DNA from 3 places in the Paraburkholderia youngii genome. Region 1 is predicted to be linked to each of the others. Evidence: riboswitches for the same ligand, from Rfam matches in the RefSeq annotation. Region 1 holds a riboswitch; each other region holds the start of a gene.

Region 1 (6,259 bases):
CCAATCCACCCTCAACGGATCGAACAGATGATCGATGCGCAGATCGCGCGCCAGCGCGTCGACGAGCCCTGCCTTGCCGCCCTGTCCATCGCCGATGGGAAAGCGCCCGAGCGCGAGCAGCGTATCGCGCCGCTGCACGCCGCGCGGCGACTGCCCGAACGTATGCAGGCCATCGCGAATCTGCGCTTCCTTCAGCTCGCACAGCCACGCATCGACGCGCGTGAGCAGCGCGTCTTCATCGTCCTGTCCGTTCGGCGCCGCGAGACTCAGCTCTTCGTGCAGCCGATGCTCGACGATCGTCGTCAGAATCGTGCGACGCAAGAGCTTTGCGCGACGCGAATCGACCATCAATGCTTCGTAGTATTCGTCGACCTGGCGTTCGAGGTCTTGCAGCGGCCCGTAGCTTTCAGCGCGCGTAAGCGGCGGCATCAGATGATCGATGATCACCGCCTGCGCGCGCCGCTTCGCCTGGCTGCCCTCGCCCGGATCGTTGACGATGAACGGATACAGATGCGGCATCGGCCCGAGAATCAGATCGGGCCAGCACGCATCGCTCAGCGCGACGCTTTTGCCCGGCAGCCATTCCAGGTTGCCGTGCTTGCCGACGTGCACGACCGCGTCGATGCCGAACTGGTGGCGCAGCCAGAAGTAGAACGCGAGGTACGCATGCGGCGGTACGAGCTCGGCATCGTGATAGCTCGCATAGTCGCCTTGCTCGCGCGAACGCGAAGGCTGAATGCCGACGAACACCTGCCCGCAGCGCCAGCCCGCGATCATGAAACGGCCGCGCCGCAGCGTCGGGTCCTGGTCGGGCTTGCCCCAGCGCGCGTTCAACGCGTCGCGCACGCTCGCCGGCAACGCGTCGAAATGCGCGCGATAGTCGTCGAGTGCGAAGCTTTGCAGGGCCGGACGCAGATCGCGGACGACCGGATCGTTGGTCACGCCCTCGGTCAGCCTGTTCAACAACGCGTCGCCGCTGTCTGGCAATTCGCCGACACGATAGCCTTCATCGCGCAGCATCGACAGAATGCCGACCACCGATGCCGGCGTATCGAGTCCCACGCCATTGCCGATGCGCCCTTCGCTCATCGGATAGTTCGCGAGAATCAACGCGACTTTCTTGTCGGCGTTATCGAGCGAACGCAGACGGCACCAGCGCCGGCTCAGCTCGGCGAGAAAGCGCACCCGTTCGAGGTCGGGCTGATAACGAACCACGTCGACCTGCGTATGCGCACAGCGATACGCGAGCCCCTTGAAGCTGATCGCGCGCGTGATGATGCGCCCGTCCACTTCGGGCAGCGCGACGTGCATCGCGATATCGCGCGAATTGAGGCCGTGGTTGTCTTTCAGCCAATCGTCGCGATTGCCGCCGCTCAGGATCACCTGGAACACCGGCGCGTCGCCGGCGAGTGCGAGCGGCTCGGGGTCGTCGATCGCGGACGCGGCGAACGCGGTGGTGTTCAGCACCAGCGCGACGCCATGTTGCGCGCACAGCGACTGCACGACATCGCGGCTCATCGCATCCTTCAACGACGTGATCGCGAGAGGCAGCGGATTGAGCCCTTGCGCTTCGAGCGCATCGATCAGCGCATCGAACACCGCGGTATTGGCGGCCTGCAGATGCGCCTTGTAGAACAGGATCGCGACAACCGGCGCGTCCTGCCGCCAACGCGCCTGCCAGTCGGCAACGGTAGGCGTATCGCGCTCGGGGTGATACAGCGACGCGGCCGGCAATGCGCGCGGCGGCTCGGGCGCGCGCCCCCAACCGAGCGCGCGGTACGCGATGCAGCGCAAAAACGCCTCGGCGTTCTGCGGACCGCCCTCGCGCAGATAGCGCCACAACTGCTGACACAACTCGGCGCTCGCGGTGCTGCGCGCGAGCAGGTTCGGGTCCTCCTGCAGATCGCCGGAAAACATCGCGAGCGTTTGCTGTTTGCGCTGCGCGAGCGCGACGACCTGCTCGATGCCGTACGGCCAATACGCTTCGCCGCCGAGATGATCGACGACGACCACGCGCGCATGCTGCAACACGTCGTCGAGATAGAAATCGACCGAGGCCGGCTGACGCAGATACGTGACGTTCGCGAGCCGCAGGCTCGGGAAGCCGTCATCGAGACGCGGCACCACGCTCGCGAGCAGCGACAGCGTGGTGTCGGCGGAACTGAGCACGACGATCTCGGCGGGCCGCTGATCGATGCGGATCACGCCCTGCGTATCGTCGACGAAACCGCCCGGCGTCGTGCGCAGCAAATGCATGCTGGTGCGCCCGTTATGCCGTCGCGTTCGACGTCGCGCCGAGCGCCGCGTCGAACGCCTGTTGCAGCGCGGGTTGATCGAGGTCTTCGCCGATCAGCACGAAGCGGCTCAGGGCGTCGTCGCCGCTTTCGCCCGCCTGCCAGCGCCGGTCGAAGTAGCTGTCGAAGCGCCGGCCAACGCCCTGGATCACGAGGCGCATCGCCGCGCCCGGCAGTGCCGCGAAGCCTTTGACACGGTAAATCGTGTGGCTTTCGACCAGCGTCTGCAACGCGGCGAGCGCCGCGTCGCGCGACGGCACCGATGCCTGCACGACGACCGAATCGAATTCGTCGTGATGATGATCGGGGTCGTCGGCGGAACCGTGGTGGTCGTGACGCAGATGGATCGTCTGTTCCGACGCCGCTTCGAGCCCCAGCAGCGTATGCAGGTCGAGCTGCCCCCGCTGCGCGCGCACGATCTTCACCTGCGGCGGAATCTCCGCGCGGATCGCGGCTTCCACTTCGTGCTGCCGCGCGTCGTCGATCAGATCGGTCTTGTTCAGAATCACCAGATCGGCGGCCGACAACTGGTCTTCGAACAGCTCGTGCAGCGGCGACTCGTGATCGAGATTCGGATCGGCCTTGCGCTGCGCATCGACGGCGACCGGGTTATCGGCGAACTGGCCGCTTGCGGCGGCGGGGCCATCCACCACCGTCACCACCGCGTCGACCGTGAAGCCGTTGCGGATCTGCGGCCAGTTGAACGCCTGCACGAGCGGCTTCGGCAATGCGAGCCCCGAGGTTTCGATCAGCACGTGATCGAGTTCGTCGCGCCGCTCCGCGAGCTTTTCCATCACCGGGAAAAACTCTTCCTGCACGGTGCAGCACAGACAACCGTTCGCGAGTTCATACAATTGCCCTTCGGTCTCGACGCCGTTTTCATCGCAACCGATGCCGCAGCCCTTGAGGATTTCGCCGTCGATGCCGAGTTCGCCGAACTCGTTGACGATCACCGCTATGCGCTTGCCGCCCGCATGCTGAAGGATGTGCCGCAGCAACGTAGTTTTGCCACTGCCGAGAAAGCCGGTAACGATCGTGACGGGAATCTTGCGCAATTGAGTTTGCATCGTGAGGTCCATCCCTTTGCGTTGCATCGGTCTGCCGCAAGTTCCGCGCATCGGTCGGCATCGGCTGGCGAATGGAGCGAATGAAGCACGCGCAACAGTACCAGCGATCACCAGACACGGGGACGAACGACGGCATTGCCGCGACAACGGAAATACAGAAAGCGGAACTGAGGTCATGAACGCGCCGCCGCATCCCCGCGGCGGTCGTTCTGCTTCTTCGGGCCGGTATCCGGGCTGGCGAAAGCGCCGCTTCCCCTTCCCGGACGAGTGGTTTCTCGTCCAGTGGTGATATGTCGACGCGACCTTGCGCGAGGACATCGAAGCCGGCACCGCGGCGCCCGGCTATCAAGCCGGAACCGCTTTTCGCTTACCGTTGCGGGGACAGCACAGGTTAGCCGCTCTAGCGCAGATGGCTCCCTGTTTCCCGTTTAACTGCATGCGCACGAACGCGCACGCGAGCACCCAAAGTGCGTGCGAGTGTAGGCCCCCGGGCATGCGCAGTCAAGGAACGCGGGGCGCCGGAAAGCGCCGCCGCGGCTTATCCGGCAAGGCGTCATGTGCTATCGTATGCGCGCGTTTGGTGCCCGCACATGCGCTCGCATGTGCAGTTAAACGGGAAACAGGCAGCGCGTCGCGCGTTCAACCTGTGCTGTCCCCGCAACGGTAAGCGACCTGCGGCGCGCGGTTCGATTCAGCTTCGATTCCGCTGTGCCGCGCATGCGTTTTTTGATGCCACTGTCCCCGCGAATCCGCAGATTCGCAAACCGGGACGGGAAGGCGAAGCGCGTGAGGCCGCCAGCCCGGATACCGGCCAGACGCGGAGGCGGCGCCGCATGCATGCGTGCATCGGGTTGCGCCGCCGGCCGCCGGAATCCGCGGGGAACGGATGTGAAGGCGTAGTAGCGCGGCATCGCGCGTGTCGTGGCGTTCTCACTGAAGAATCCGCCGCGAACCGCACGAGTGGCCGCGCCCGGATTCGCTGTACCGCATGACATCCATATTCACCGCCGCGCGCACCGTCGCACGCCGCCACTCCCCTCCCATCTCCGCATGGCATGCGCCATGCACGCCGCGATGACGCGCGCCTGGCTGATCGGCGCCGGTCCCGGCGACGTCGAACTGATGACGCTGAAGGCCACCCGTGCGCTCGCGCAGGCCGATGTCGTGCTGGTCGACGATCTGGTCAATCCCGACGTTCTGCAGTTCGCGGGCGCCAACGCGCAAGTCGTATACGTCGGCAAGCGCGGCGGCCATCCGTCGACTCCGCAAGCGGACATCGTCGCGCAAATGCTCGGGCATCTGCGCGCGGGACGCAGCGTGGCGCGGCTCAAAGGCGGCGATCCGTTCGTGTTCGGCCGCGGCGGCGAAGAATTGCAGGCGCTGCAGGCGGCTGGTGTTGAAGTCGACGTGATCAACGGCATCACGGCCGGCATCGCCGCGCCCGCGACGCTCGGCATCGCGGTCACGCATCGCGATTACGCGCAGGGCGTCGTGTTCGTCACCGGCCACGGCGCCGGCGGTGGCGAGCCGGACTGGGCCGCGCTCGCCGCGACGCAGATGACGCTCGTGATCTATATGGGCATGCGGCGGCTCGGCGAAATCGTCGGCGCGTTGCTCGCGGCCGGCATGTCCGCCGATACGCCCTGCGCGGCGATCGAATCGGCGACGCGGCCGGAGCAGCGTCACGTGCTCGCGCCGCTGCGCGAGTTTGCCGAGGCGGTCGTGCGCGCGGGGCTCGGCTCGCCGGCGATCGTCGTGATCGGCGGCGTGGCCTCGTTCGCTCTTGCGCGTGATGCGGCCAAACGCGACGGCCGAGTCGCTCACGAACAAGCTGCGAGCGCGATTAAAACGCTGAGCGTCGGCATAGGTTGCCGCTTGCACAGCGATGCGGCTGACATCGAAGCCGCCGTGCGCGCAGCACTCGGTTCGAATGCCTTCGAGCAGATCCACACCATTGCGACGATCGACGCCAAAGCCAACGAAGCAGGTCTGCTCGAATTCTGTTCGCGCCATCAACTACCGCTGCAACTGTTCAGCCGCGAGCAGATCGCCGCCGCACCGTTCGCGTCGCCGTCGGCGGCCGCGCGCGCGCATCTTGGTGTCGACGGTGTGTGCGAACCGTGTGCGCTACTGGCGGCAGCAGCGTCGGTCCGCGCGACAATCACGCAAAACGCACGTCTGGTCGTACGCAAGACCACGCACGCCGGCATTACCGTCGCGATTGCGGCGGCGAGCGACAGCGCACCCGGCGACGTAGCGCCCTTCCATCCCGCCCCTCAAGACCAGGACCTCCGATGAAAACCGATCCCGAATCGCATCAACGCATGACCGAACGGCGCCGCGAAGGCCACGAAAAGAAGCAGGCCAGCGCTACCGTCGAAAAAGGCCTGCTGATCGTCAACACCGGCACCGGCAAGGGCAAGAGCACGGCCGCGTTCGGCATGGCCGTGCGGGTGCTCGGCCACGGCATGCGGCTGGGTGTCGTGCAGTTCATCAAGGGCGCGCTGCATACGTCGGAGCGCGATTTCCTCGGCGCGATCGCGCAATGCGATTTCGTCACGATGGGCGACGGCTATACGTGGAACACGCAGAACCGCGAAGCCGACATGGCAACCGCGCGCAAGGGCTGGAACGAAGCGCGGCGGATGATCGAAAGCGGCGACTATCAGATGGTGATCCTCGACGAGCTGAACACCGTGCTGAAGTACGAGTACCTGCCGCTCGACGAAGTGCTCGCCGTGATCAATGCGCGCGCGCCGATGCTGCACGTCGTCGTGACCGGGCGCCATGCGCCCGACGCGCTGATCGAAGCCGCCGACCTCGTCACCGAAATGCGCGCGATCAAGCATCCGTATCGCGAGCAGGGTGTGAAGGCGCAGCGCGGCGTGGAGTTCTGAG
Region 2 (6,259 bases), 4.5 Mb from region 1:
TGAATCGGAGTGAGCGTGTGAGATTGAACGAGGCGCCAACAACAGGCGCGCGCGGAAAAGCACCTGAAACAGGCACACAAAAAGAAAAAACGACGACCAAAGAAAAACGGCATCGAACCGAAGTCCGATGCCGTTCCAGATAAGGTCCCCGCCTTAGCCGCTAGGCCGGCATCCTGAACCGAGGGTTCAGAATTGGTCGCAGTTAGCAACACTTCGGGTACATCAGACAGAGTGACGCGCACACCCGTGCTACAAATTTCCGCAACCGTGCACATGGCATTGGTTCAAGGAATATATGACCTTGGCGAACCAGGCAGGGAAGCTAAACCGATGAAGCTACAACACATACCGTTGAACATGTGACCGGTTCGAAACCGGCCCGCTATTGAGTCAACTACTGCTTACTGCATGCTGTACTGCTCAATCACAGTACCTAGCTGTTCGTTCATTTGCTGCATTGTACGCCGGATTTCTTCAGCAGGAAATGCTTCTCCGTGTCGCACGCTGCTTTGCAGCTTAAGCAGTTCCGATGCCAGCGACAGCGCCGCCATCACCGCGATGCGATCGGTGCCGCGCACGTTGCTGCCGCTGCGGATTTTCTTCATCTCCGCGTCGACGCGCGCGACCGCCTCGAGCAGCGCGCCTTCCGTTTCGGGCGAACAGGCGAGACGGTAGGGTACTTCGAGAATCGATACTTCGATCTGCTTGGTGGTCATGCGCTTTCTCCGTGTCGGCTCACGTCGCCTTCCGCTTCCTCGTGTTCGGGCTGGGCGGACTCGAGCAGATCGAGCTGGTTATCCGGTTCGCTGCTTGCGCGTGCGCGCGGCAATTTTTCGAGAATCGCATTCAGGCGCACCTGAGCGTCGTCGATCTTGGCGGACAGCGCGTCGCGTTCCGCTTGCAGTGCATCGCGCTCGGCACGCAATTGCGCGAGTTCGGTGTGCGTGGCTTGTACTTCGGCACGCGTTTGCGCGAGTTGCTCTTCGAGCGCGATCCGCGCTTCGTTGTGGCGCTTGCTGATCGCAATCAGCTTGCCGATGTTCTGGGAGAGTGATTCGAGTTCGGTGAGCATGTGCTGCGTCCTCTAAAGACATCGCATTTTAGCGCGGAATATTACAGGTTCCGACAATTGTCTCGTTTCGAGACGTAACAGCATCGCTTCATGCAGGTTCGTTGCGAGTCGTGTCGTCGACCATAAGATCAAAGACCGGCAATCCATCGGACAATAACCTGCATTCGACAGAACGGATCGCGCTCCGGTTGGCCTTTCTTGACGCCCCGCGAAGCCGCTCCTACACTTCCCGCACTCTGGTGCCCGCGCGCGCTTTTCGGCGCGCGCAGTTAAACGGGAAGCAGGGCGCGCGCGGTGCCAAACCGGATGCGCGAACCTGCGCTGCCCCCGCAACGGTAAACGACCGCATGTGATGTGCTCATGCAGGTCGGTCCTTGTCGCACGGTTGGAAGTTCAATCTGCGAGTGTGCCACTGCGCGTCACGCGTGGGAAGGCGGGATCGATGTGTCGTAGCCCGGATACCGGCCAGAAAAGAGGGACGTCCCCCGCGAAAACGTTAAACATGGGGGGACGCCTCGTGACGCGTCGGCCTGCGGGGAAGCAGGCCGTGCATGCTATCCACAGGAATGTCATCCCATGTTGTCCCCCATCGCCCGCGCGACGCTGCTCGCGTTCGCGAGCCTGCCGCTCGTCGCGCATGCGCAAAGCGCCGAGCCTGTGCCTTCATCGTCCGCTGCGGATGCAAGCACCGCGAACGCCCCAAACGTTGCGGATGCGGCCAATCCCGCTTCCGCCGATGCATCGGGCAACGTGCTCTCGCCGATCGTCGTGACCGCACAACGCGGAGCGCAAGCGTTGCGCGACGCGATCCCGCAGACCACGCAGTTCGATCAGCAGGACATCGCCGACACGACCGCGACCGATCTGCCCGGCCTGCTGCGACTCGCACCCGGCGCGCAAATCTCGCGCACGGGTGGCCCCGGTTCGACCACGAGCCTCTTTCTGCGCGGCGCGTCGTCGACACAATCGCTGCTGCTGATCGACGGCGTGCGCGTCGATTCGGTGAGTCTCGGCTCCTCTCAGCTCGCACAGATTCCGCTCGACCAGGTCGATCACGTCGAAGTCGTGAACGGCAACGTGTCGGCGCTGTACGGCTCGGGCGCGATCGGCGGTGTCGTGCAGGTGTTCACGAAAGACGGCGGCGATCATCCGCCGCGCTTCAATTTTTCGCTCGGCTACGGCAGCTATCACACGCAGACGCAAACGGCCGGCGTGAACGGCGCGCTCGATCAGGACGGTCGCACGACCTTCAACATCTCGCTCGCGCGCACGAAGAACGACGGCTTTTCGTCGCTCGATCCGCTCGAGGCGCCGGGCGCGAATCCGAACGCGAACGGCAATCTGAACGAGAGCATCAGCGCGTCGCTGCGCCACAAGTTCACCGACAAGTGGGATGCGGGTGTCAGCTACTTCCAGTCGAACAACAACAACAGCTACGACAATGCGTACGGCGTGCCAACCGATCTGAACAACCTCTATAGCAAGGTGCGTCAGGTGTCGGTGTTTGCGAACGGCAAGCTGACCGACTGGTGGACCACCCACTTCACGCTCGCCGAGGGCGACGACCGCAGCGTATCGAACACCAATGGCATCTACAACGACCGTTTCGATACCGACAATCGCCAGTACACGTGGCAGAACGATTTCGCGCTCGCCGCGAACCAGAAGCTGCAATTCGGCTACGAACATCTCGACCAGACTCTCGACTCCGACACGTTCGCCGCGCCCGACCGTCACGTCGATTCGGTCTTCGCCGGCTACAGCGCACGCTTCGGCCGCAACCAGATTCAGGCCAACGTACGCCGCGACCAGTACTCCGATTTCGGCGGAGCGAACAGTTACTATCTCGGCTACGGTTTCGACATCACGTCGCGCTGGAAGGTAACCGCAAGCTATTCCGATGCGTTCCGCGCGCCGAGCTTCGACGATCTGTACTATCCGATCAGCGGCAACCCGTCGATCCAGCCGGAGCGCAGTCACTCGGTCGAAGCCGGTTTGCAGTACGCGACCGACGCGCTCGGCGTGATGCGTCTGAACGCATTCCAGACGCGCTATACGAATCTGATCGACTACGTGCAGACGATCCCCGGCATCTATCTCGCGGAGAACGTCGGCCATGCGAAGGTGCAGGGACTCGAAGGATCGTGGAGCGGTCATGTCGGCAAGACCGACGTACGCGCGACATTGACGCTGCAGAACCCGGTCGATCTCGACAGCGGTACCGACCTCGTGCGACGCGCGCGACGCTTCGGGTCGTTCGCGGCGAATCGCAGCATCGGTGGATGGCGGGTTGGGGGCGAGTGGATCGTCAGCGGTCCGCGTCCAGACAGCACCGGCAAGCTCGGCGGTTATGGCATCGTGAATCTATCGGCGCGCTACAACATCACGAAGGCGTGGTACGTCAGCGCGCAAATCGACAATCTGTTCAACAAGGACTATGAGACGGCCTACTCGTATAACTCGCCGCGACGCGGTGCGTATGTCACGCTCGGCTGGCGGCAGCAGTGACGCGCGCGCCGGGTTGGCCGCATGCGTGAGCGCACGCGGATGAGTCGCGCGTCCGGTTCGCTGTCCGCCGCGATGGCAACGCCGCGCCCGATGAACGCGAAACGCGCGGCCGCGATCTGGCTCGGACTCGCGCTCGCCGCCGTCGCGCTGCTCGGCGCGTCGCTGGTGCTCGGCAGCGTGCCGCTCGCGCCGTCGCGCGTGCTTGCGGCGCTCGTGCCAACGCACACGTTCGGCGCCACGGGCAGCGACGATCTCGCCGGCGAAATCGTGCGCACGTTGCGATTGCCGCGCGCGCTCGCAGGCTTCGCGTGCGGCGCGTTGCTCGCGCTCGCCGGCGCGCTGCTTCAGGTGCTGCTGCGCAATCCGCTGGCCGAGCCGTACGTGCTCGGCGTGTCGGGCGGCGCGGCCAGCTTCGCGCTGGTCGCGATGATCGCGGGCGGCGCCTGGTGGATCGTCGATGCGAGCGCGTTCGCGGGTGCGTTCGTGTCGATCCTGCTGGTGCTCGGACTCGCGCGTCGCGAACTGTGGCGCGGCGAGCCGCAGGACACGTCGCCGCGTTTGCTGCTGACCGGCGCGGTGATCGCGGCCGGGTGGGGCGCGATGATCACGCTGCTGCTCAATCTCGCGCCCGATAGCCGTCTGCGCGGCATGCTGTTCTGGCTGACCGGCGACCTCAATGGCGGCGCGCTGCCGTGGACCGCGCTGATCGCGCTCGCGCTCGTGTTGCTCGCGATCGTGCCAGCCGCGCCGCGTCTGAACGTGCTGCTGCGCGGCGACGCAGCCGCGCAAGCGCTCGGCGTCGCGGTAATGCCACTGCGTTTGCGCGTGTACCTGGTCGCGTCGCTGGCGGCAGCCGCGGCGGTGACGACCGCGGGCACGATCGGCTTCGTCGGTCTCGTCGTGCCGCATATGCTGCGGCTCGCGTTCGGCAACGACCAGCGCATGCTGCTGCCGGCGGCTGCACTCGGCGGCGGCGTCGCGGTGATGGGCGCGGATCTGATCGCGCGGACCGTGATTGCGCCCGCGCAATTGCCGGTCGGCGTGATCACGTCGCTGGTCGGCGTGCCGGTGTTCCTGTGGATGCTGCTCAAACGCCGCCGATGATGCAAGCCGAACCCAGCCCCACCTCTTCGATGCTGAGCACGCAGCGCCTGACACTGCGCGCCGGCGCGCGCACCTTGCTCGACGCGTTCACGCACACCTTCAATGCGGGCGAAGTCTGGTGTATCGCCGGGCCGAACGGCGCGGGCAAGACCACCTTGCTGTCGACGCTGGCGGGCCTGTTGCATCCGGCGGCGGGCCATGTCGAACTCGATGGCGTGCGCGTGGCCGACTGGCAGCCGCTGCCGCTCGCACGGCGCCGCGCGCTGATGCCGCAAAGCGCGGCCGATGCGTTCAATGCCAGCGTGCTCGACATCGTGCTGCTGAATCGCTTCCCGCATCTGGGCGGTTGGGGCTGGGAGCGCGATGAAGATCGCGCGGCTGCACAGGCGGCGCTCGAATCGCTCGGCCTCGCGGGCTTTGCGGCGCGCGACGTGCTGTCGCTATCGGGCGGCGAGCGTCAGCGCGTCGCGCTCGCGGCAGTGCTGTGCCAGGACGCGCCGCTGTTGCTGCTCGACGAACCGTTGTCGCATCTCGACCTGCATCACCAGATCGACTGCCTCGAAGCGCTCGTTGCATGGACGCGCGAGCCGGGACGCAGCATAGCGCGCAGTGTGCTGTTCTCCTGCCATGACCTGAACCTCGCGCGCCGCTTCGCGACGCATGCGTTGCTGCTCGACGGCGCGGGCGGCGCGTATGCGGGCCCGGTGCGCGACGTGCTGACGCCCGCGTTGACGAGCCGCGCGTTCGGCTATCCGCTGATTCTGATTCGCGATGGCGAGCACGAGGCGCTGATTCCCGCGCCGCGCGCGCGTCATGAATCGCCTGCCGGTCATGAGGAAAAGTCAGGCTGACTATTAATCCCCTATACCTTGTTTCGATCACAACTATGACTCGCATCCCACTCCCGGCCGGTTTGCCCGAAGTCGCGCCGCTCGATCAGACGCTGCGCGCCGAGCTGCAACGGATCATCGATACGCGCACCAAACCGCCCGGCAGCCTCGGCCGGCTCGAAACGCTCGCGCGCCAGATGGGCCTGATCCAGCGCAGTACTCGTCCTAGCGTGCAGCGGCCCGCGATGATCGTGTTCGCGGGCGATCACGGTATCGCCGCCGAAGGCGTGAGCCCGTATCCGCAAGCGGTGACCGCGCAGATGGTCGCGAACTTCATCGCGGGCGGCGCGGCGATCAATGCGCTCAGCCGCGTCGCCGGTCTCGAACTCGAAGTGGTCAACGCGGGCATCGCGACGCCGCTGCCGTCCACCGACGGACTCGTCGATATTCCGGTCGGGCCCGGCACGCGCAACTTCGCGCACGAAGCCGCGATGACGCAGGCCGAAGCGCTCGCCGCGATGCAGGCAGGCGCCGCGCGCGTGCGTCATCACGCGGCGCTCGGCACTAACGTGATCGGCTTCGGCGAGATGGGCATCGCGAACACGTCGGCGGCCGCGTGTCTGATGAGCCGTCTGTGCGGCGTGCCGATCGACGACTGCGTCGGCCGTGGCACCGGTCTCGACAATGCCGGGCTCGCGAAGAAGCGCAACGTGCTCGCGGCGGCGCTCGCGCGTCATGCGGACGC
Region 3 (6,259 bases), 1.9 Mb from region 1:
CCTTTGAGTTTTAATCTTGCGACCGTACTCCCCAGGCGGTCAACTTCACGCGTTAGCTACGTTACCAAGCCAATGAAGGCCCGACAACCAGTTGACATCGTTTAGGGCGTGGACTACCAGGGTATCTAATCCTGTTTGCTCCCCACGCTTTCGTGCATGAGCGTCAGTATTGGCCCAGGGGGCTGCCTTCGCCATCGGTGTTCCTCCACATCTCTACGCATTTCACTGCTACACGTGGAATTCCACCCCCCTCTGCCATACTCCAGCGCTGCAGTCACCAATGCAGTTCCCAGGTTAAGCCCGGGGATTTCACATCGGTCTTACAGCACCGCCTGCGCACGCTTTACGCCCAGTAATTCCGATTAACGCTCGCACCCTACGTATTACCGCGGCTGCTGGCACGTAGTTAGCCGGTGCTTATTCTTCCGGTACCGTCATCCCTCACGGATATTAGCCACGAGGTTTTCTTTCCGGACAAAAGTGCTTTACAACCCGAAGGCCTTCTTCACACACGCGGCATTGCTGGATCAGGCTTGCGCCCATTGTCCAAAATTCCCCACTGCTGCCTCCCGTAGGAGTCTGGGCCGTGTCTCAGTCCCAGTGTGGCTGGTCGTCCTCTCAGACCAGCTACAGATCGTCGGCTTGGTAGGCCTTTACCCCACCAACTACCTAATCTGCCATCGGCCGCCCCTTGAGCGCGAGGTCTTGCGATCCCCCGCTTTCCTCCACAGAGCGTATGCGGTATTAATCCGGCTTTCGCCGGGCTATCCCCCACTCCAGGACACGTTCCGATGTATTACTCACCCGTTCGCCACTCGCCACCAGACCGAAGTCCGTGCTGCCGTTCGACTTGCATGTGTAAGGCATGCCGCCAGCGTTCAATCTGAGCCAGGATCAAACTCTTCAGTTCAAACCTGTTACTGTTTTCGGTTCCGCAGTTTCCTGCTTATGAACCGGTCGCTCACTCAACGTACTGACGATGATCAATCCGTCTTTCGACAGATAAACCTTCCTCTAATACTGTGTGAGGCTTCTGATACTTTTGCCTTGCAGCAGATCCATACGGATCCGCCGCCGCATTCCGCATCAAGCGCCCACACTTATCGGCTGTTAGTTTTTAAAGATCGATCCGCCCAACCCGCAGCGCCTGAACCACCACCACCCGGCACTGCTTCGTTTGCGTCGCTGCGTCTGCAGCAGAGAAGCGAGATTATGGAGAGCGGTCCGCGCCGCGTCAATACCCTTCTCACAAATTATTTTAAAAAGTTGAAGAGCTTAAAAATTGAGCAGTGCCGCGTACAACATGAATTAGTTAGGCGTCCAATTGGATTTCCCTAGGCGCCGCGTCGAGTGGAGTTGCGAAAAGCCGTTAAGCAGCTTTTCCACAGAAAATGTTCGCAAGGCTGTGGATAACCGCTCCACAACCGCGCCAAGTACTTGATCCAAAACCATTCTCGCGCGTTGCGCGCGAAGCGTCGCCGCTTGCGCGGCCACGCGTCACCGTCTTATTCAAGCGGACTTCATCGTCACCCGCGCATTCGTACGCATAAAAGCACTGCGCTCGACCATCGCGCCGAACAACAGCCCGATCGTCGTCCACATGACCACCTGCATGCCGATCGCCGCGACGCGGAACTTCCACAGCAGCACGGCCGGGAACGTGGCCGGCACTTCATTGATGACCGGCATCGACAGTTGTACGGCCGCGATGATCGCGACGAATACGAGCCCCGCGACGATCGAGCCGTTCCATGCACCCAGCTTCGCCGCCGCGCGGCGCCGCACCTTCAGCGAAAACACCATCGTTGCGAGCGAAATCGCGATCATCAGAAAGAACAGGCCCGTGCGCGCGCCGATCGTGTCCGGATCACCGACCGACGGCGGATTGGCCGGATACTTGATATTCGGCACGACCACGATGGCGATGAACGCGCCAAGCGCGAGCCACGCAGACAGCGCGCGCACGCTCAACGAACCCGCGCGTCCATACGCATAGGCAAACACCAGCGAGAACAGACCGCCGAATGCCGCGCCATACGTGACCACGCCAGTCAGCAGGCCGAGGCCAGCCTGCGTCTCACGGCTCACGATTTCGGGCTCGGGCGCCTCGCCGCGCGCCGCGGCCGCTTTCTCTTCGAATGAAATCGCCTGATCGACCTGTGGTTCGCCGACGATTCGCGCGAACGCGAACGTGAGCAAGCCCGCGACGATGCCCGCGAGCATCCCGCGCACCAACAATTTACCTACCATGTCGAACTCCGTTAGTGGCAGGGAAAGCCAAGCAGATGGCGGCCGTCGTGCACGAACTCATGCACGTACATGCCGGGCACGAGCGACGTCGCACCCTGTTCCGCACCAACGAAGTAAAGCGCGAGCAACAGCAGCAAGCCGCCGAATACGACCCACGGCAGCAGTTCACGCAAGGGAATGGGAGTGGGCTGGGCCGCCGGTTGCGCGGCGCGATCGAAAACAGCTTCGGTCATGATGGACATCTCCTGGGGTAACGCGCCCCGATAGTCGATTGCAGAGGAATGGTGCGAAGCTCAGGTCTGGCTTTCGGCTCTTGTGGATTGCAAGGCCGATTACAGTGGCGCGACCGCGCCGGGCTCTCACCGGCTTCCGTGCTTCGCATTGTCGGTATTCTACGCGCTAAACTGCGGCTTCCGCGACGGCGAGGGCTGCGCCGCAACGCGCAACGCACGCCGCGAGCCCGTCAAGCCACGCAGGCAAGTGCGAATGAGGCGCCAACGCAAAGAATGGATACGCGACTATTACTGGTGAGCCATGCGGCAACGGCCGCGCAGCGCGCGGGCCGCTTCCCCGCCGACGATCCGCTCGACGCGCGCGGCCGCGCCGAAGCCGAAGCGGCGCGCGCCCGTCTCGCGCTTCCCGCCGACGCCACCGTATTCACCAGCCCCGCCGCCAGCGCCCGCGAAACGGTCGCCGCGCTCGGTCTGAGCGCCACGCCTGCCGACGCATTGGCGGATATCGACTATGGCAAATGGCGCGGCCAGCGCCTCGCGGAGATTGCCGACGAAGCCCCCCGCGAACTCGCCGCCTGGACGCGCGAGCCCGACGCAGCACCGCCCGGGGGTGAATCGTTCGATCGACTCGCGCGGCGGGTCGGAGAGTGGCTCGACGCGCAACAGGCAGACGTACGCTCATGCAACGCGGTCAACGAAGCAGGCTTCGCGGCCTCTGCACACGGTCGAACCATCGTCGCGATCACCCACGCAACGCTTCTGCGAGCGGCAATCGTGCATGCCCTCGGCGCATCGCCAACCGTGTTCTGTCGCATCGAGATCACGCCGCTGTCGGTCGTCGAATTGCACCACTCGCGACGCGGCTGGTCATGGTGGCCGTCTGCCACCGCCTGAACGGAACCGCCGCTTACCTGCCCGACACCACGAGCCGCAATTGGTTCACCCCCTCGGGAGTCAGCGTGATTTCGGTGCGTCGATCCTTCGCGCCGAGATAAAAGTGCTGACGTCCCGGCGAATTCTGATCGTGCGTTGCATCGGGCAGGCACGACGCGATGTCGGCCGCGACCGCTTCCAACGCATCCGCGTTCGAGCCCGCCGCCTGATGCGGCGTCCACGTGCACTGGAAACTACGATGCGCGGCTGAACATTGCGCGTCGTCGCCATAGGGTTGCGCGACGCCTTTGCCGTCGTCGGGCGTCAGCGAGGTGAAGCCGTCGGGCGCCGCGGCGACGATCCGTTTCAGCGCGCCGCAAGGTCTGGGGCTATCGTCGGCGGATGCGCCGACCGGCAGCAGCGCAACGAGCGATGCCGCGGTAAGCGCGATAGCGGAGAGTCGATAGGTTTTCATGTTGTGCGTGAAGCTTCCAGAGTGCTGCTGAAAAAAGCTCGCAGCGAGCCACCCTCAATAGCACGCTTCATGCCCATACGCGCGAACACCCAGCACGCAGGCGGCGCAGGACGGCACACAAATTGCGTGGCGCCATACCGGCCGCAACATCACGCCGCTTCCGATCAAAGCCACTGCCGACGTCATTTCAACCATCATGTCGACTACCACCGCCGCCCCCACCCCCGCCCGCTTATCGTCGGGCATCGCAGGAATCGACGACATCCTCGGCGGTGGTCTTACGCCGAACCGCATGTACCTCATAGAGGGTGCGCCAGGCACGGGCAAAACGACCTTGGCATTGCAATTCTTACTCAAGGGCCTCGACGAAGGGCAGACCGGTCTTTACGTCACGCTGTCCGAAACCCGTGCCGAACTGCTCGCGATCGGCGCGAGCCACGGCTGGGATCTGAGCCGCTTCAAGATACTCGAACAGCTGCCCGAAGAAGGGCTCGAACCGCAATACGAACAGAGCGTGCTGCACCCGGCCGAAGTCGAACTCGGCGAAAGCGTGCGCAACGTGATCGAACACGTCGACGAACTGAAACCCGCGCGCGTCGTGCTCGACAGCTTGTCCGAACTGCGTCTGCTGGCGGAGAACCCGTTGCGCTACCGTCGGCAGATTCTCGCGCTCAAGCACCATTTCTCGACGCGCGCATGCACGGTGCTGCTGCTCGACGACACGTCGGCCAGCGCCTCCGACATTCAGCTTCACAGCATCGTGCACGGCGTGATCAGCCTCGACAACATTGCCCACGATTACGGCGGCAACCGCCGCCGTCTGCGCATCGCGAAGATGCGCGGCATCAAGTTCCGCGAGGGCTATCACGACTTCACGCTGAACACCGGCGGTCTGCGCGTCTATCCGCGCCTCGTCGCCGCCGAGCATCACCGCGAATTCGGCACGAGCCCGATGAGCACCGGCACGTCCGGCCTCGACGCGCTGCTCGGCGGCGGCCTCGTTCCCGGCACCAATTCGCTGGTCATCGGCCCGTCGGGGGTCGGCAAAACCACCACCGTCGTGTCGTGCCTGCTTGCCGCGCTCGAACGCGGCGAGCGCTGCGCGTACTACGTGTTCGATGAAACGCTCAGCACCCTGGTGACGCGCTGCGCGTCGCTCGGCATGGATCTCGCACCGCATGTCGACAGCGGCCTGCTGACGCTGCGCCAGATCGATCCCGCGGAAATTTCGCCGGGCGAGCTGTCGAGCGACGTGCGCAACGCGGTCGAAAACGAGGGCGTGCGCTATGTCGCGGTCGACAGCCTGAACGCCTATCTGCAGGCGATGCCGGGCGAGCGCTTCCTGCTGCTGCACATGCACGAGTTGCTCGGCTATCTGAATCAGCAGGGCGTGGTCACGATGCTCGTGCTCGGGCAGCACGGCATCATCGGCGAGGTGCAGACCGAGGTCGACATCAGTTATCTGAGCGACGTGGTCGTGCTGTTCCGCTACTTCGAGCATCACGGCGAAGTGCTGACCGCGGTAACCGCCGTCAAGAGCCGCGCGAACGATCATGAACGCACGATCCGCCAGTTCCGCCTCGGCACCAAAGGCGTCGAGGTAGGGGAAGCGCTGCGTGACTTCGAGGGCGTGCTGTCGGGCCTGCCCTCGTATCGCGGCAGCACCGCGATGCTCGGTGCGGCGAATCTGATCGACACGTCGGGACAGTAAGCGATGGAGCAGCGCGTCCTCATCCTCGCACCGTTCGGCCGCGACGCCGAAGTGATCGCCGCTGTGCTGCACAACGACGCACGCGCCTGCGTGACCTGCGACGACGCCGACGCGCTCACCAGCGAGCTCGACGCCGGCGCGGGCACCGCGCTGCTCACCGAGGAAGCGCTCGCGAACGGCCACGGCTCGGGCCTCTTTGCGTGGCTCGAACGCCAGCCCGCATGGTCCGACTTCCCGTTCATCCTGCTCGCCGCGCGCAGCATCGGCCATCGCTCCACGCGCGGGCTCGAAGTGCTCGAACGGCTCGGCAACGTCGTCGTGCTCGAACGTCCACTCAATTCGGAGACCTTGCGGCGCGCGGTCGCGTCATCGTTGCGCGCCCGCGGGCGGCAATATGAATCGCGACGGCTGCTTGCCGAGCGCATCGAGGCACAGGACGCGCTGGAGCAGCTGAACGATTCGCTGGAAAGCCGCATCGCCGCGCGCACGCACGAACTCGCGTCAGCCAACGACCGGCTGATGGCCGAGATCCACGAACGCGCGAAGGTGCAGGCCGTGCTCGTGCAATCGCAGAAGATGGAGGCGCTCGGCCAGCTGACTGGCGGCATCGCGCACGACTTCAACAATCTGCTGAACGTGATCATGGTGAACGCGGAACTGATCGCGCGCGTGAGCGGCGACGAACGCCTGCGCGGCATGGCCGCCACCGTCAAACGT

Evidence for each region. Region 1 has a riboswitch for cobalamin ahead of cobW (cobalamin biosynthesis protein CobW). Riboswitches for the same ligand answer to the same signal wherever they lie in the genome.
Region 2: another riboswitch for cobalamin. It lies ahead of G5S42_RS25705 (TonB-dependent receptor domain-containing protein); the one in region 1 lies ahead of cobW (cobalamin biosynthesis protein CobW).
Region 3: another riboswitch for cobalamin. It lies ahead of G5S42_RS13965 (CbtB domain-containing protein); the one in region 1 lies ahead of cobW (cobalamin biosynthesis protein CobW).

The regions. Positions count from the first base shown of each region.
Region 1 covers NZ_JAALDK010000001.1:1,153,094-1,159,352, reverse strand. The annotation lists gene cobN (cobaltochelatase subunit CobN) at 1-2,256, opposite strand, end outside; gene cobW (cobalamin biosynthesis protein CobW) at 2,270-3,361, opposite strand; cobalamin riboswitch at 3,565-3,842, opposite strand; cobalamin riboswitch at 3,923-4,191, shown strand; partial or broken gene cobA (uroporphyrinogen-III C-methyltransferase) at 4,436-5,161, shown strand; gene G5S42_RS45420 (cobalamin biosynthesis protein) at 5,204-5,659, shown strand; gene cobO (cob(I)yrinic acid a,c-diamide adenosyltransferase) at 5,656-6,258, shown strand.
Region 2 covers NZ_JAALDK010000001.1:5,637,390-5,643,648, reverse strand. The annotation lists gene G5S42_RS25725 (EVE domain-containing protein) at 1-1, opposite strand, end outside; RNA gene ssrS (6S RNA) at 142-323, opposite strand; gene G5S42_RS25715 (cell division protein ZapA) at 402-716, opposite strand; gene G5S42_RS25710 (ATPase) at 713-1,072, opposite strand; cobalamin riboswitch at 1,293-1,556, shown strand; gene G5S42_RS25705 (TonB-dependent receptor domain-containing protein) at 1,649-3,580, shown strand; gene G5S42_RS25700 (FecCD family ABC transporter permease) at 3,620-4,684, shown strand; gene G5S42_RS25695 (ABC transporter ATP-binding protein) at 4,681-5,535, shown strand; gene cobT (nicotinate-nucleotide--dimethylbenzimidazole phosphoribosyltransferase) at 5,571-6,259, shown strand, end outside.
Region 3 covers NZ_JAALDK010000001.1:3,020,755-3,027,013, reverse strand. The annotation lists rRNA gene G5S42_RS13975 (16S ribosomal RNA) at 1-910, opposite strand, end outside; gene G5S42_RS13970 (CbtA family protein) at 1,510-2,250, opposite strand; gene G5S42_RS13965 (CbtB domain-containing protein) at 2,262-2,483, opposite strand; cobalamin riboswitch at 2,535-2,669, opposite strand; gene G5S42_RS13960 (histidine phosphatase family protein) at 2,757-3,377, shown strand; gene G5S42_RS13955 (hypothetical protein) at 3,391-3,831, opposite strand; gene G5S42_RS13950 (ATPase domain-containing protein) at 4,028-5,542, shown strand; gene G5S42_RS13945 (ATP-binding protein) at 5,546-6,259, shown strand, end outside.